Regions from separate parts of the Blautia wexlerae DSM 19850 genome, predicted to be linked through region 2. Evidence: a T-box and tRNA genes for the amino acid it is inferred to sense, from the RefSeq annotation. Region 2 holds a T-box; the other regions hold tRNA genes.

Region 1 (6,155 bases), 1.2 Mb from region 2:
TCCCCAGTAATCCAAGCAAATGGTTGATGATACCATTGTCCGACAGCAGGTTCATCCATGCATAAGTACGCAGAAGCATATTGATCCATTCCGGAATAGTTACCAGCAGGATCAGAAGACTCTGGGATTTCTCCGGACATTTGGAAATAATATATGCCAGCGGATAGCCAAGTCCCAGACAGATGACCGTCGTCAGGATTCCAAGCTTAAAGGACTTGAAAATAACGCTCATATACGTTGCTTCCAGGAATTTGCGGAAATTCTCCAGGGTAAAGGAGAACGTCAGCACCTCATTTCCATCTTCTGTAAATGCATATAATGCGATCAGTATCAGCGGGATGACAATGACCACAAATGCCCACACAAGATATGGTTTGATAAGATTTCTGTACTGTTTCATCAGTAGCTTCCCATCTTACACATAACATGGATGTCTTCAGGCCCAAATTTCAGTCCCACTTCCCTTCCGACTTCCGCATAATCTGTGGTATGAACCATATAAGTACGAAGTTTTGTTTCAATAAGGATCTCATAATGTACACCCTTGAACGTAATATTCCGCACGATTCCCCTGATCTTCGCCTGACCGGGATCTACGATATCCAGATCCTCAGGTCTTAATACAACTTCAATCTCTTCATTATCTTCAAATCCCTTATCCACACATTCAAACTCAAATCCGTCAAAAGCAACCAGATAATCACGGATCATGGTTCCCTCGATAATATTGGATTCACCGATAAAGCCTGCAACAAAACGGTTTTCCGGCTCATTGTAGATATCTGTAGGCGAACCGATCTGCTGAATCTCACCGTTATTCATAACAACAACCGTATCTGACATGGACAGGGCTTCTTCCTGGTCATGGGTAACATAAATGAAAGTGATACCAACTTCCTGCTGGATCTTCTTTAATTCTACCTGCATCTGTTTACGGATCTTTGCATCCAGTGCACCCAGGGGCTCGTCTAAAAGCAGAACCTTCGGCTCATTTACCAGAGCTCTGGCAATGGCCACTCGCTGCTGCTGTCCACCGGAGAGCAGAGTTACATCTCTTTTCCCAAAGCCTTCCAGACCAACCATCTTCAGCATACGCTCCACCTTCTGGGCGATGACAGTTTTATCGACCTTCTTCAGGTTCAGCCCGAAACCGATGTTCTCCGCCACATTTAAATGAGGAAAAAGAGCATACTTCTGAAACACAGTATTAACCTCTCTCTTGTACGGGGGAAGCTTGGAAATCTCAATCCCGTTAAACAGTACTTCTCCGTCACTTGGTTCTTCAAAGCCTGCAATGATTCGAAGAGTGGTTGTCTTTCCACATCCGCTGGGTCCCAAAAGCGTCAGGAATTCCTTTTCGTAAATATCCAGATTGATGCCGCGCAAAACCTGCTGATCATCAAAATTCTTGGTCAGATTTTTTAACTCAATCAGTTTGTTCATCATCTTTTCCTTCCTCTGAATGTATTCTATTTTTGTTGCTATAGCATTTATTTTTTCTTCTTTGTTATCAGTGAATAAACAATAAAAATAACCAGTGTAGCTGCCAGCAGAATGGTACACAACGCATTGATCTCCGGCGTCACTCCTGTTTTCAGCTGTGTGTACACCTTGATCGGCAGCGTAGACAAACGCGGTCCGTTCACAAAAATACTTATTACCACATCATCCATAGACATGGCAAACGCAAGCAGCGAACCTGAAATTACCGCCGGCATAATTAAGGGCAGCGTAATATCCCGGAAAGCCCGGAAAGGTCCTGCCCCCAGATCTCTGGCTGCCTCTTCCAGCGCCGGATCCATGCCTGCCAGTCTTGCCTTCACTTCCATCAGAATATAAGGCACACAGAATACCGTATGACCTATTAACAGTGTCAGCATGCCAAAGGGCAGGTTCAGCATATAAAAGAACGCCATCAGCACCATACCAAGGATGATCTCCGGTATCATTAACGGCAATATGGAAATGTATTCCAGCGCCCCTTTTGACTTCCAGTGAATCCTTGATAACCCAACTGCACCCAGAGTACCGATCACTGCACTAACCAGACAGCTTAATACCCCAAGGATCAGACTGTTCACCAGTGCTTCCAGCATTGCTCTGTCATGGAAAAGTTCCTGATACCATTTCAGGGAAAAGCCTGTAAATTTCACTGGCAGTTTGGATTCATTAAATGAGAAAACGATCACTACTGCAATAGGGAGATACATCAGGAAGAAAATCAGCCCCATATAAAATCCGGCAAATCTTGAATTCTTTTTCATCCGATTCCCTCCAGTTCTCTGGCATTTGTCACTTTCCTGTAAATCATGATCAGTACAGTTGTAAGTACCATCATCACCACAGCAAGTGCTGCTGCAAAGGGCCAGTTACTTCCTCTTGTCATCTGATCCTGGATCAGACTTCCCACAAGTACCACTTTATTTCCGCCCAGAATATCTGCAATAAAAAACAGTCCCATGGATGGCACAAAAGTCAGGATCACACCTGAAAGCAGCCCAGGCAGTGTAAGCTTCAGTGTTATAGTAAAAAATGCCTGCAGTCTGGATGCCCCAAGATCTCTGGCAGCCTCCACATAAGACCAGTCCAGCTTCTCTGCGCTGGAGTATACAGACATGATCATAAACGGGAGAAGCACATAAATCATACCGATCACAATTGCCGGATAGCTGTACAGGATGGACAGCGGTTTCTCAATGATCCCGAGTTTTATCAATACAAAATTCAAAAGTCCTTTTTTCTGCAGAATAATGATCCAACCATACAGACGAATCAGGGAATTTACCCAGAACGGCGTGGACAACAGAAGCTGTGCCTTTTTCTTTCTGTGCTCCGGCAGCCTCGCCATGAAATACCCGAACGGATAGCCGATCAAAGCGATCACTATCGTACTGGTAAATGCCAGGTTCAGTGATTCCACAAATGTATTCAGGTATACAGGTTCCAGAATATTTCTGTAATTGTCCAGCGTAAATTTCCAGGTCACCCCAAATCCTCTGGACGGCGTAGCAAAACTCAGCGCCACCATATAGATAAGGGGGCATACCACAAACACAATGGTAAAAATGTACAGTGGAAGTGCCATCCATGCAGAACTGTCAGAACGGTTTCTACGCTTCTTCATGAATGTCCTCCCTGTCTACCAGTACTACATCTGTCGGCAGAAAACTGCATCTTACTGTCTGGCCTTCTGCGACGGATGCGTCGATTCCGTATCTGCTGGCGATCAACTGTGTACCATCACTCAGCTTCAGAGTTACACGAAGCTGACCTCCTGCAAAGTTCTTCTCTGTAACAGTTGCCTGTAAACCTGATACACTATTCTTATTATGTGCATCCAAACCACCGCCTGACACACTTATATCAACAGTGTCTCTGTGATCTGTACCGGTATCACCGATTACAGCAGTTTCCTGCAACAATATATTTTCGCTTCTCACAGCCAGAGTTACTTTCTCTCCTGCTGCCAGGTATTGTTTTGCCCTTGTATCCCCTGTATCCTGCTGACTTGTTTCAAGCTTTACAATTACCCTGTCATTTCCAATCTTTACGATTGCATTCTCTCCCTGAATACTCTCTGCAACCCCATGCAGGATATTTGCATTTCCTACAAATGTTGCCACATAACTGGTCTTTGGATGATTATAGATCTCATCCGGTGTTCCGATCTGCTCTATACGTCCGTCCTTCATCACCGCGATCCTGTCAGACATATTGATAGCTTCTTCCTGATCATGAGTGATATAGATAAATGTAATTCCCAGTTTCTTCTGCAGATGCTTCAGTTCTATCTGCATCGCACGGCGAAGCTGCAGATCCAGTGCTCCCAGCGGCTCATCCAGAAGCAGTACCTTGGGATTATTCACCAGTGCTCTCGCAATGGCAACTCTCTGTTTCTGACCGCCCGAGAGTTCGGAAGGCTTTCTTTTTTCATATCCTTCAAGCTGCACCAGTTCCAGCATCTGAGAAACTTTTTTCCTGATCTCACTCTTAGGAACTTTTTTCAGTTTCAGACCATAGCCAATATTCTCCGCAACATTCATATGCGGAAAGAGGGCATAATTCTGAAATACCGTATTCACATCCCTCTGGTTCGGCTCCAGACCTGTCACCTCCCTGCCATCCAGCCAGACACTTCCTGCATCGGGCTGTTCCAGACCGGCAATGATTCGCAATGTTGTCGTCTTGCCGCATCCCGAAGATCCCAGCAAAGTAATAAACTCCCCTTTACTGATCTCAAGACTGATATTATCCAGAACTGCTTCGCCTTCTGTAAAACTTTTCTTTATCTCCTTCAGTTCAAGTGAAATCTCTGCCAATTATACTCAGCTCCTTTCATGTAAAAAAGATACCTCTTTATACTAAAAAAGATACGAAACCACGCGTAAAAGCTCTCGCCCCTACATCGGTTTATGCCAATGCTGACGCCTGTTACAGTGCCAGTCTCTGCATGGTTTCGCATCTGTATATGTCCATTTTTCCAATTATAGATATATCCGGTCCGTCCTGTTCCATCCAGTCTGCGTGCACTCCTGACCATGATGTCCACATAAGAAAACCGGAAATCAACCATTCTTCTTGATAGATTCCCGGTCATTATTTATTTGGTATAATCCAAAAGTTATATTAAAGGATAGGCCCGAGATTGTCAAGTAAATTTGTTACTGTTCACTCCGTTCACAGTAACTTAGCCAAAATTCATTCCAGATTGCCTGCGGCAATGGAATTTTGGCTTGTATGTCTCGGGATTTTTGCATATTCATGCCAAAACACCTCGCGGGATAGTGGCGTGTGGACAGTAACGTAAATTTCTCTTTACAATCATTTCAATTCCTACCGGTAATTTTAAGGTACTCACCATACGCACCTCCATAAAAACATAAAAAATCCACTATACTCTGCTTTTCAGTATAGCGGATTTTCTATAAAATTACAATTGCCCAATATCTTTCAAGCTGAAAATGAGACTCGAACTCACGACCCCTTCATTACGAGTGAAGTGCTCTACCGACTGAGCTATTTCAGCTTATGCTGTAATCTGGCAGAAATTGATAATTCTGACAGCCACAGCATTTAGTTTATAATATTATTTCTTCTCTGTCAAGTCCTTTTTGACCGGTATTTTCTCCTCCGTTTTATTCACTATTTGGGGTGCTTCTTTTGTCACCTTTTTCGTCACCGGTTTCACTGCAGTTTTTACAGTTGCTTTTGTTTTCCCGGCAGCCTTGCGTACAGTTCTTGTCTTGGTGATGGATTTCTTGATCTGGCTGTGCTCGGCAGCAGGCTTTTTCTCAGTTTCTTCCGGAGTGCAGGTAAAGACTGCCACGCCAAGTGCCGGAAGCTTCAATGTGATGGAATACTCTCTCTCATCACACTCAGCCTTCTTCGCTGCTTTAACTCTCGTATTTACTACACCATTACCACCGTACTTTTTATCATCACTGTTAAAGATTTCTTTATATTTGCCAGCAAAAGGAACTCCCACATTGTAGTTTTCATATGGGATTGCCGCGAAATTGCAGACAGCCAGAACAGTTTCTTCCGGTTTCTCTGTCTTTCTCATGAATGCGAGCACATTCTCCTCATACTTCATCAGCTGAACCCATTCAAATCCATCATATTCATCATCCAGCTGATAAAGTGCAGGATGAGCAAGATACATATTATTGAGGTCTTTGACAAATACTTCCAGTTCCTTTGGCATATCTTTATCCGGTGCCATCATCTTGCATCCCGGATGAAGCATCATATAAACATAAGCCTCTCTGATCTGCGCATTCTTCTGTTCTTCACTTCCCGGCAGCTTATCCGCGAAATCCTTCAATGTACCAACATCCCTGCTGCCAAGCGTCAGAATATAATGTTCGCAGTATGCATAGAGCATGGACATAGTCAGCTGATCATGGTAATTCTTTCTCTCAATAGGATCCTTGCTCAGATATTCAAGCAGATCTTTTGTCCATCCGCCACTCCACTTATAGTCAAATCCCAGATGATCATTCTCCACACTGTCTGTCAGCTCCGGCCAGAGTCCGTTCTCCTGAGCAACTAAAAGCAATCCGGGATTTCTCTCCTTTATCACAGAATTCAGATGCTTCAGAAATTCCAGAGCATCCAGATTTTCATTGGTTCCGTAAATATTAGGTGTCCACTCT
Region 2 (6,155 bases):
CAGGGGAATCTGGATGTTGGAAGCGGATTTAATGACGACCCGTTATGGCTGATCGCAGCAGTAGCAGCATATATCAAAGAGACTGGTGATTATGGGATACTTGATGTGCAGGTACCCTTTGATTGTAAGAAGGGAACAGAGGTACCGCTTTTTGAACATCTGGAGAAATCTTTTTATTACACAGTAACCCATCTTGGTCCTCACAAACTTCCTCTGATCGGAAGGGCAGACTGGAATGACTGCCTGAATCTGAACTGTTTTTCCAGTGAACCTGGAGAATCCTTTCAGACAACAGGGCCGTCGGAAGGCCCTGTGGCAGAATCTGTATTTATTGCAGGTATGTTTGTGAAATATGGAAAAGAATTTGAGGAGCTCTGTGAGCGGACCGGGCACACAGAACTTGCAAAAGAAGCAGGGAAAGCAGTGGATGAGATGTATCAGGCAGTGCTGGATAATGGATGGGACGGAGAATGGTTCCTGCGTGCCTATGATGCACAGTCTGAAAAGGTTGGTTCAAAAGAATGCGAAGAAGGAAAGATTTTTATTGAACCACAGGGATTCTGTGTTATGGCAGGAATCGGCAAGGAAGAAGGAATAGCAGAAAAAGCTCTGGACTCTGTGAATGAATTGCTGGAAACAAAGTATGGAATAATGATCCTTCAGCCGGCTTATACAAGATACCATCTGGAACTTGGGGAAATTACTTCTTATCCGCCTGGATATAAAGAAAATGCAGGAATTTTCTGCCACAACAATCCGTGGATTTCCATTGCGGAGACTGTGCTTGGAAGAGGAAACAGGGCATTTGAGGTTTATCGTAAAATATGTCCATCTTATATTGAGGAAATCAGTGATATTCACCGGACAGAACCATATGTATATTCGCAGATGATCGCGGGAGCTGATGCACCAGGATTTGGAGAGGCAAAAAACAGTTGGCTGACAGGAACTGCAGCGTGGACATTTATAAACCTGTCACAGGCGCTTCTTGGTATTCTGCCAGGATATGATGGTTTGATCGTAGACCCCTGCCTTCCGGAAACGTTTGGCGATTTTAAAGTGAACCGTCATTTTAGAGGGGCGGATTATCATATTGAGATCCATAAACCGAAAGGTGTGCAGAAAGGAGTCAGATGGATTGAGGTAGATGGTGAGAGGATAAATGGAAACCAGATTCCTATGGTCAATGGCAGAAACGAATACCATGTAATTGTACAGATGGGATAACTGATAAATAAAAGTCCCCACCCATTGCTTATTGCCTGATGCAATTAAAGCAGAGGGTGGGGACTTATTTGAACAGGTTAAAGTAAAATACCTGTTTTATTTATTTTCTTCCTGAACTTCGATTTTACGAATTGTCTTGTTTTTGATTTCTTCTTTGATGGATGTAAGGAATTCACCAAGATCTTTCATTCCTTCATCACCAAGGTAACGGCTTCTTACGGAAACCTTGCCTTCTTCTTCCTCTTTGGCGCCAACAATGAGCATGTATGGAACTCTTGCAAGGCGTGCTTCACGGATCTTGTAGCCCATCTTTTCGGAACGCTGGTCAACAGAGCAGCGGATTCCGTTTTCTTTTAACTGAGCTTCAACTTTGGCAGCATAGTCGTGGAATTTCTCGGAAATTGGAATCACACGAACCTGTTCCGGGCAGAGCCATGTCGGGAACATACCTGCATATTTCTCAATGAGCCATGCCAGTGTTCTCTCGTAGCATCCCATGGATGTACGATGAATGATGTATGGACGCTGTTTTTCACCGTTTTCATCGATATAATACATGTCGAACTGTTCAGCCAGAAGAGCATCCCACTGAATCGTGATCATAGTATCTTCTTTTCCGTATACGTTCTTGGCATTGATATCAACTTTAGGTCCGTAGAATGCAGCTTCGCCAACATCCTCTGTAAACGGAATGTTCAGTTCTTCAAGCATCTGACGGATATGAGCTTCTGTCTGATCCCACACTTCTGCATCACCGATGTATTTCTCTCTGTTGTTAGGATCCCATTTGGAAAGGTGATAGGTTACGTCCTCCTCTACACCAAGAACCTGCAGACAGTACTGTGCAAGTGCGATACAGTCTTTAAATTCTTTTACCATCTGGTCAGGTCTTACGATCAGATGACCTTCGGAGATCGTGAACTGACGTACACGTGTCAGACCATGCATTTCCCCGGAATCCTCATTACGGAACAGAGTGGATGTTTCACCGTAACGAAGAGGCAGATCACGATAGCTGTGCTGTTCTGCTTTGTATACATAGTACTGGAATGGGCATGTCATAGGACGAAGCGCAAATACTTCTTTGTCTGTTTCTTCGTCACCGAGAACGAACATACCGTCTTTGTAGTGATCCCAGTGACCGGAAATTTTGTAGAGATCGCTCTTTGCCATTAACGGAGTTTTTGTTCTGATATATCCGCGTTTTGTTTCTTCGTCTTCAATCCAGCGCTGAAGCTCCTGCATCATGATCACACCGTTTGGCATGATAAGTGGAAGTCCCTGACCGATCACGTCTACAGTTGTGAAGATCTTCATCTCACGGCCAAGTTTGTTGTGGTCACGTCTTTTTGCTTCTTCCATCTGTTCCAGATGTTCTTTTAACTCATCCTTGGAAGCATAAGCTGTTCCGTAGATACGTGTGAGCATTGCGTTCTTTTCGCTGCCTCTCCAGTAAGCGCTAGAAGAGGAGAGAAGCTTGAATGCTTTTACACCCTTTACACTCATAAGGTGAGGACCTGCGCAGAGGTCTGTCCAGTCTCCCTGGGAATAGAAAGAGATTTCGGAGCCTTCCGGAAGATCTTCGATAAGTTCTACCTTGTATGGTTCATTTTTCTCCTGGAAGTATGCGATGGCATCTTCTCTTGATTTTGTGAAGCGTTCAATCTTAGCGCCTTTTTTGATGATCTTTTTCATTTCTTTTTCGATTGCATCCAGGTCATCACGGGAGAATGGAGGGCAGTCGAAATCATAGTAGAATCCTGTATCAATAGAAGGTCCGATAGCAACCTTTGCATCCGGGAATAAGGTCTGTACTGCCTGGGCAAGTACGTGGGATGCTGTATGGCGGAGAACTGCAAGTCCTTTTTCATCTTTTGCTGTCAGGATGTTTAATTCGCAGTCACTGTCAATAACTGTTCTCAGGTCTACAACTTCTCCGTTTACTTCTCCTGCACAGGCAGCACGTGCAAGTCCCTCGCTGATGTCGTAAGCAATGTCGATTACGGATTTTGCCTCAGCGTATTCTTTTTTTGAGCCGTCTTTTAATGTTACGATCATGATGATTATCTCCTTTACGTTAGTATGGATTTGTTATAGTTGCTGTTCACTGTTGATATCCCGCGGAGCGTGTTGTTGAGAACGGAGTGAACAGTAACAGGTTTTTGTACTGCGAAGGGGTAAAAGAAAGAATAAAAAAATCCCCTACAGTACGGTTAAATACTGTAGGGGACGAGATAACATTACTCGCGGTTCCACCCCGGTTGTTCTGATACATTACTGATGGATAAATCATCTGATCAGAACCGCTTCATTCGATGGTAACGGAATCACCGGACTGTATTAAAGTCACTCAGAGGTGGTCTTCGGCTGGTTCGCGATGAAATGCTTGCACCGATATACATTTCTCTCTGTAACGTTCCTCAGCGTACTCTTCTCTTCAACGTTTTAATCCTTCTTATCTTTTCTGCCGCCTATTATAAACTTGCAAAGTGGGTTTGTCAATCAGTAAAATGCAAAAAGTTGATTTACGAAAATAGAGATTAATGTTATACTGACGAAAGTGAAAAACAATAAAAAACATGAAAGGAATCAGATAAATGAGCAGATGGGAAGAAAATATACGTAAAGTAATACCATATACACCAGGCGAGCAGCCCAATCAGCCGGATATGATCAAGCTGAATACCAACGAGAATCCGTATCCGCCGGCACCTGGAGTGGAGAAGGCGTTGAGGGAGATGGATACAGATACTATGAGACTTTATCCGGATCCTACAGCAGGAGAACTGGTACATGCCATTGCAAAGAATTACGGGCTGAAGGATGAACAGGTTTTTGTGGGAGTAGGTTCTGATGATGTGCTTGCCATGAGTTTCCTTACATTCTTTAATTCACAGAAGCCGGTTCTTTTTCCGGATATCACATATTCTTTTTATGATGTATGGGCAGACCTGTTTCGCATTCCATATGAGAGACCGGCACTGGATGAGAACTTTCATATAAGGAAGGAAGATTATTTCAGAGAAAACGGAGGAATTGTATTCCCGAATCCGAATGCGCCGACAGGTGTGGAGATGCCGCTGGAGGAAGTGGAGGATATTATCCGCCATAATCCTGATGTGATTGTGATCGTGGACGAGGCTTATGTGGATTTTGGTGGTCAGTCGGCGCTTCCATTGATTGAAAAATATGACAACCTTCTGGTCGTACAGACATTTTCCAAGTCGCGTTCTATGGCTGGGATGAGAATTGGTTTTGCGTGTGGAAATGAGAAACTGATCAGATTCCTGAATGATGTGAAGTATTCTTTTAATTCTTATACTATGGACCGTACAGCGATTGCTGCAGGTGTGGCGGCAGTTGAAGATAAAGCATATTTTGATGAGACATGTAATAAAATCATAGAGACAAGAGAATGGACAAAGAAAGAATTGAAGGCACTGGGATTCTCTTTTCAGGATTCTATGTCTAACTTTATTTTTGCTACGCATAAAACCTGTCCTGCGAAAGAACTTTTTGAGGCATTGAGAGGGCAGCATATTTATGTTCGTTACTTCCAGAAGGACAGAATTGACAATTTCCTTCGTATCACAGTTGGAACAAAGGAAGAAATGCAGAAATTTATTGATTTTTTGAAGGATTATCTGAAGTAAAAGTTAGGAGGTTTTATGGAAGCACTGGTACATTGGTTCTCGCAGAATCTGTCACAATATATTTCACCGGAAGGGGCAGTTTTTATTATTTCAATGATTCCGCTTTTGGAACTCAGGGGAGGATTGCTTGCAGCATCCTTACTTAAGATATCGGCTGCAAAGGCAATTCCACTGTGTATTGTTGGAAATATTATTCCTATTCCGTTTATTCTGTTGTTTATCAGACAGATTTTCAAGGTTTTAAAAAAGACGAAACTTTTTCGGGGGCTTGTTATAAAACTGGAAGACAGGGCAATGAGAAAGAGTGATCAGGTAAAGAAATATGAGTTCTGGGGGCTGATGTTGTTTGTGGGAATCCCGCTTCCGGGAACAGGGGCATGGACAGGTTCTCTGATCGCTTCTCTTCTGGAGATTGATATTAAGAAGTCTTCCCTGGCAATTTTTTGTGGGATTATCATGGCGACTGTGATTATGTATATTGTTTCTTATGGATTGGTGGGAAATCTGGTACATTAACCGGATCAGATAAGTTCCCTGCGGAGTAGTTATCCGCTTGACTATATTTGAACAGAAAACAGAAAAATAAGAGCAGTTCAGAGATGAAATATATTCAAAATTTTGGATAAACTCATTTCTGAACTGTTTTTGTATACCGGAAAATCAGCGGAGCAATTCTCATTATGTTATAGCTTCCGTTTTAACATATCTGCATTGGACGCAAATTTTAATGCGGTTTCTTTTGTGATTTTGTTCTGTTTATAAAGTTCCAGAAGGCTCTGATCCATGGAACGCATATGTTCATGCGCAGAAGAAGCGATAACTCCATCAATCTGATGAACTTTATTGTCCCGGATCATGTTTCGTATTGCCGGATTCAAACGCATAACTTCAAAGGCAGGGATAGTGTGCCCGTTTATATCAGGGATAAGCTGTTGGGAAATTACTGCCTGCAATACCATGGATAACTGAATGGAAATCTGCCGTTGCTGAGCCGGTTCAAATACATCTACAATGCGCCCGATAGTATTGGCGGCACCTGTGGTATGAAGACTGGACAGGATCAGATGGCCGGTTTCAGCGGCAGTCATGGCGGTTTGGATCGTTTCATAATCTCGCATTTCGCCAAGAAGGATCACATCCGGACTCTGTCTCAGAGTGGCTCGGAGGGACACCAGATAGCTTTCCGTATCTGTGCATATTTCACGCTGACTGACAATACATTTGTCATGTCTGTGCAGATATTCCAAAGGGTCTTCCAGGGTGATGATGTGACCT
Region 3 (6,155 bases), 2.2 Mb from region 2:
AAGGAAACTGCTAAGGAAGATCAGGAACCTGCCGAAGATTTCCAGTCCTGGGAACATACAGGCGAGCAGTCTGCAACAGATGACACCGAAAGCGAAGAAGCTGAAGAAGCTGCTGATACAGACGATTCTGAGAAGTCTTCCGATAAAGCTGCTGAAGTTGAGATTAAAGATGCAGAAGAGGAAGAAGATGCCGATGAACCCGAGAATTTTGAAGAGACTATGGACGCTGCATCTGAATCTGAAGAATAAACGTTACCGTTCACAGTAACGTAACCAAAAAGGAATGTTACTTCACGATTATACAATCGTAAAAGCAACATTCCCTTTTTATTCTGATTATATTACTATTTCAGTCTCATTATGCTTTCGGAAGTTTAAATGAGCTCTTCAGAGACACGATACGGTTGAATACCGGTGCACCCTTTTTAGAATCATGGATATCTGCACAGAAAAATCCTGTTCTTACGAACTGGAAGCTGTCATAGCCTTTTGCTTCCATAAGTGCTGGTTCTACATATGCAGTAACTTTTGTCAGAGAGTTCGGATTTACATTCAGAGAACCATCTTCTTTGTTGTATACACCCTTCTCCTCGTCTACGATATTCTCATAGAGACGTATTTCTGCTTTTCCTGCCTGACTTGCTTCTACCCAGTGAATGGTTCCTTTTACTTTTCTGCCATCCGGCGCATTGCCACCCTTTGTTGCAGGATCATAAGTACAGTGTACAACACGTACAGTTCCATCTTCATCAGCTTCATATCCTGTACAGGTTACAAAATATGCGTTCATAAGACGAACCTCTGTACCCGGGAACATTCTCTTATATTTCTTAGGCGGATCTACCATGAAGTCTTCTCTCTCAATATAGATTTCTCTGCCAAACGGTATTTTACGGGTTCCCAGTTTTTCATTCTCCATATTATTCGGAGCTTCCAGATATTCTACTTCGCCTTCCGGATAATTATCGATCACAAGCTTGATCGGATCAAGAACAGCCATCAGACGTGGACGTTTCAGTTTCAGATCCTCACGGATGCAGTATTCAAGCATTGCATAGTCAACAGAGCTGTTTGCTTTGGATACACCGCAGAGTTCTACAAACATTTTGATAGATTCCGGTGTAAATCCACGGCGGCGCAGTGCTGCGATGGAAACCAGACGCGGATCATCCCATCCGTCTACGATGCCTTCCTCTACCAATTTCTTGATATAACGTTTACCTGTAACTACATTTGTCAGATACAGTTTTGCAAACTCAATCTGCTTCGGTGGCTGTGGGTATTCCAATTCTTTTACAACCCAGTCATACAGTGGTCTGTGATCCTCAAACTCCAGAGTACAGATGGAATGTGTGATTCCCTCAATCGCATCCTCGATGGGATGGGCGAAATCATACATTGGATAGATGCACCATGTATCACCTGTTCTGTGGTGAGTCATATGAGCAACACGATAGATAACCGGGTCGCGCATATTCATGTTCGGAGATGCCATATCGATCTTGGCACGAAGCACTTTCTCTCCGTCTGCATATTTGCCTTCTTTCATCTCTTCAAAAAGCTGCAGGTTCTCTTCTACGCTTCTGTTTCTGTATGGACTTTCTTTACCCGGCTCTGTAAGAGTTCCACGATATTCACGGATCTGATCTGCTGTCAGGTCACATACATAGGCTTTGCCTTTCTGGATCAGCTTTACAGCAGCTTCATACATCTGTCCGAAATAGTCAGATGCAAAAAACAGTCTGTCTTCCCAGTCTGCACCAAGCCATTTGATATCTGCCTTGATGGATTCTACAAACTCACTCTTTTCTTTGGTCGGGTTTGTATCATCAAAACGCATGTTGAACTTGCCGTTATATTCCTGTGCAAGACCATAGTTTAAAAGAATAGATTTCGCATGACCGATATGAAGATATCCATTCGGTTCCGGCGGGAAACGCGTATGCACGGTGTCATAAACACCCTCTGCTAAATCTTTATCAATGATATTCTCAATAAAATTTTTGGAAACTGTTTCGTTCTCCATCTTTTTCCCTCCTGTTGTCGTATTTTATACTGTTTTTTCACACATCTATATATAAAAAATACAACTGAATATTTTTTATGTCGAATGAATTTATATTATCATTGGAAATTCCATCTGTCAACCGTTTACACAACAGTGACAGGCCTTATATTTCTCAGACGTTACTGTTCACTCCGTTCACAGTAACGTAGCCAAAATTCATTCCAGATTGCCTGCGGCAATGGAATTTTGGCTTGTATGTCTCGGGATTTTGGCATATTCATGCCAAAACACCTCGCGGGACAGTGGTGTGTGAACAGTAACTTTTTATTTGTTTCAGAATGTTTCAGAATCACTTGCATATTGATTTCCTGATCTGCATATGCTATAATGCCAGTAGGCGAAAAGAAATAGCAAGTCCATGTAGACAAAAAGAATGAAGCCCTCAGTAGTGCGAATACTGGGGGCTTCTTCTTATTTTTTATGGTAGACAAGAAACTGCCAGGTTAGTGTTGCCCTACTTATCTCCGTCTAACCATTTGCAAACATAATAGGCGGCTATGCTTGCCATAAAGGAGACAAGAAAAGAAATAGCAAGATTCTCCATATAGACTTCACCTCCTCCCGTTGCCGGGTATCGGTTGGACAACACTGTAAGTATAACATATCTCTTGTCATTCTTGAAGTACAAACAGTTCTTAGAAGTATATCAAAACTTCTGTTCTGATTACTTTTGAGTTACTGAAGTTCAAGAAACCCTTTATTTTTAAGCAATAAAAAAAGCTGATGACGGGAATTGAACCCGTGACCCCTTCCTTACCAAGGAAGTGCTCTACCTCTGAGCCACATCAGCATTGTGTCGGATTTACCGCTCACATTTAAATATACTACCAGAACTTGTTTGTATTGTCAATCCCTATTTTTAACTTTTTGATTTTTATTTTTGGGTTTTATACAGATATCTTTCTATTTTTGATATTGCTCCAACTGCTCTCTGATCTTGATTCGGATACGCTGTAATGCATTATCTATGGACTTGGGTGTTTTTCCCATGATCCGGGCAATCTCTCCGTATCCGTTTCCTGCCAGATAATATTCAAGAACCTGGTTCTCCATTGGACTTAACGTTGCTGTTATCTCCTGCTCCAGATCCTGGACATTCTCCTGGTCAATAATGATAGACTCCGGGTTCTCTCCCCAGTTATCTCCAAGATGTTCTTCATTTTCCCCATCCTGTTCGCTGAGGGAAATATAGGAATTCAGTGGCTGGTGCTTCTGCCTGTTGGAACTCTGGATGGCGTTGTAGATCTGTCTGTCCACACATATACTGGCAAAGGTCTGGAATGCAGCATCCCTGTCCGGCTGGTAATCGCGGACTGCCTTAAACAGTCCGATCATGCCTTCCTGTATCAGGTCATCGTTCTCCCCGCCTATCAGGAACATGGTCCTTGCTTTCTTGCGGACCATGTTCTTGTATTTTTCCATCAGATAGTCGAGGATTTCTGATTCCCCGTTTTTGAAACGGGAAATTAATTCTTCATCTTTAATTCCGTCATACTGTTTCATCAATTTAACCCTTCCGTTTTTCTGAAAATCTCTATCATTCGCCCAGAGGGCTTCTTATAGCATAACAATATTGTGGAATAATTTTCTGCTGCAAAAATTCAAGCAGTCTGAGATAAACTTACTTCTTCTGCAGTCTCTGACGTACAATCTCATATCCAAGTACTCCGGCTGCCACAGATGCATTGAGGGAATCAATGTCACCCTTCATAGGAATAGATGCCACGAAATCACACTTCTCACGGATCAGTCTGCTTACACCTTCACCTTCATTGCCGATCACTACGCCGATCGGACCTGTCAGGTTAAGATTGTACATGGTTTCACCGCCCATATCTGCACATACAAACCACATGCCCTGTTCTTTCAGTTCATCGATGGTATGTCCCAGATTGGTAACCTTTGCAACAGGTGTATAGTTTAATGCACCTGCTGAAGTCTTGGCAACTGTGGAAGTCAGTCCAACTGCTCTTCTCTTGGGAATAATCACCCCATGTGCACCTGCAAGGTTTGCTGTACGGATGATCGCACCAAGATTATGAGGATCCTCAATATTATCCAGGATAAAGATAAAGGGATCTTCTCCTTTTTCCTTTGCCTTCGCAAGAATATCTTCTACACTTGCATATTCATAGGCTGCCACCTGAGCGATCACGCCCTGATGTGCGCCTGTCTCGCTTAACTGATCCAGACGTTCTTTTGCCACATAGTTAATAATCGTATCTTTTTTTCTTGCCTCTCTGGCAATAGTGCGGACCGGTCCGTCCTGGCATCCGTCCAGGATAAAAAGCTTATCTACACATTTGCCGGAACGAAAGGCTTCCAAAACCGCATTGCGTCCTTCTATCTGTTCACTCATATCTTATCCTCTCCGATCCCTGCACGGACCAGTTCTATGATCCTGCTGAAATCATCTTTTAAATATAAATAGCCCATCAGAGCTTCAAACCCTGTTGCCCTGCGGTAGTCTGCCATAGTTGCATGTTTGGCCATTGTAGGAGAATGAGCATTCCTTCCTCTTCTGTAAACGCTGTGTTCCTCCTCTGTAAGCATGGGCTCAATCACTTCCATCATGGAAGACTGAGTTCCTGCCTTAACCAGACTGCTGGCTTTTCTGTGAAGCTGGTTTACCGGACAGTTGCCTTTTTTTACAAGGATCGTGCGGATCACCAGTTCATAGACGCCATCTCCGATATACGCCAATGTCAGCGGAGAATAGGTTCGTAAGTCTTTATCCTCCAAATGAAATACCTGATTAAGCAAACCTTTCAAACTACTTAAACTCTCTTCATTAAGCCCGTTTGTCTCACTCATATTATTCAAGCTCGCTTCCATTTTACTCCCTCGCGGGTATCCTTAAGGATGATTCCCTTAGCCAGAAGCTCATCTCTGATCTCATCTGCTCTTGCGAAATTCTTTGCTTTTCTTGCTTCCTGACGCTCTGCGATCAGGTCTTCGATTTCTTTATCAAGGATTTCTTCTGTTTTCACAGCCTTCAGACCAAGTACATCGCATAATTTCACCATTGTGTCAAGAAGTGCTCCTGCAAATTCTGCGGAACTTGCCTCTGATACATTTGTATTTGCAAATTTAACCAGTTCAAAAATTGCTGCCAGTGCATCTGCTGTGTTGAAATCATCATCCATAGCTTCTTCAAATTTCTTTACGAATTCCTGTGCCTGTGCAAGCAGTTCTTTCTCTGCATCTGTTGCAGTTTCTGTCTGTGCTGCTGCTTTTCTGTCCTTTAAGTTTGCTGCTGCATCTGTGATACGCTCTAATGCATTCTTTGCAGCTTCCATCAGATCTGCGCTGAAATTCAGCGGACTTCTGTAATGTGCGTTCAGCATGAAGAAACGAAGCACCTGCAGGTCATACTGTTCACTGATTTCACGAACAGTACGGAAGTTTCCAAGAGACTTGGACATTTTTCTATTATCAATATTTAAGAATGCATTGTGCATCCAGTATTTTGCAAAGATTTTGTCGTTGCAGCATTCACTCTGTGCAATCTCGTTCTCATGGTGAGGAAAGATCAGGTCTTCTCCGCCTGCATGGATATCAATCTCATCACCAAGATATTTTTTCGCCATAACAGAACACTCAATATGCCATCCCGGACGTCCGTCACACCATGGTGAAGGCCAGGATGGTTCTCCCTCTTTCTTCGGTTTCCAGAGAACAAAATCCAGTGGATCTTCTTTCTGGTCTTCACCGGATACCTGCAGAGAACGGAAGCCGGACTGCAGATCATCCAGGTTCTTGTGCGAAAGTTTGCCATATTCTTTGAACTTCTTAACTCTGAAATAAACAGTACCGTCTGCTGCCGGATAAGCATATCCCTTATCAACCAGAGTCCGGATCATACTGATCATTCCGTCGATTTCCTGTGTTGCCTGTGGATTGGTTGTGGCAGGTTTTACATTCATGCCATCCATATCTTTCTTACACTCTGCAATATATCGCTCGGAAATTTCCTGTGCGCTTACGCCCTCTTCGATTGCTTTCTTGATGATCTTGTCATCTACGTCTGTAAAATTGGAAACATAGTTTACTTCATATCCTTTGTATTCCATATATCGGCGTACGG

The links. The T-box of region 2 lies ahead of thrS (threonine--tRNA ligase). A T-box ahead of a tRNA ligase gene usually reads a tRNA of that ligase, here a tRNA-Thr.
Region 1: it encodes a tRNA-Thr, which carries the amino acid that the T-box ahead of thrS (threonine--tRNA ligase) is inferred to sense. The anticodon was not compared.
Region 3: it encodes a tRNA-Thr, which carries the amino acid that the T-box ahead of thrS (threonine--tRNA ligase) is inferred to sense. The anticodon was not compared.

The regions. Positions count from the first base shown of each region.
Region 1 covers NZ_CP102267.1:2,526,318-2,532,472, forward strand. The annotation lists gene NQ550_RS11665 (ABC transporter permease) at 1-400, opposite strand, end outside; gene potA (spermidine/putrescine ABC transporter ATP-binding protein) at 400-1,446, opposite strand; gene NQ550_RS11675 (ABC transporter permease) at 1,491-2,264, opposite strand; gene NQ550_RS11680 (ABC transporter permease) at 2,261-3,124, opposite strand; gene NQ550_RS11685 (ABC transporter ATP-binding protein) at 3,111-4,319, opposite strand; tRNA gene NQ550_RS11690 (tRNA-Thr) at 4,954-5,026, opposite strand; gene glgB (1,4-alpha-glucan branching enzyme) at 5,087-6,155, opposite strand, start outside.
Region 2 covers NZ_CP102267.1:3,724,708-3,730,862, reverse strand. The annotation lists gene NQ550_RS17330 (glycoside hydrolase family 94 protein) at 1-1,227, shown strand, start outside; gene thrS (threonine--tRNA ligase) at 1,324-3,285, opposite strand; T-box leader at 3,450-3,677, opposite strand; gene hisC (histidinol-phosphate transaminase) at 3,825-4,880, shown strand; gene NQ550_RS17315 (COG2426 family protein) at 4,896-5,396, shown strand; gene NQ550_RS17310 (type IV pilus twitching motility protein PilT) at 5,564-6,155, opposite strand, start outside.
Region 3 covers NZ_CP102267.1:1,270,327-1,276,481, reverse strand. The annotation lists gene NQ550_RS05870 (hypothetical protein) at 1-249, shown strand, start outside; gene NQ550_RS05865 (glutamine--tRNA ligase/YqeY domain fusion protein) at 359-2,026, opposite strand; tRNA gene NQ550_RS05860 (tRNA-Thr) at 2,787-2,858, opposite strand; gene sigH (RNA polymerase sporulation sigma factor SigH) at 2,972-3,571, opposite strand; gene rlmB (23S rRNA (guanosine(2251)-2'-O)-methyltransferase RlmB) at 3,690-4,427, opposite strand; gene NQ550_RS05845 (Mini-ribonuclease 3) at 4,424-4,882, opposite strand; gene cysS (cysteine--tRNA ligase) at 4,888-6,155, opposite strand, start outside.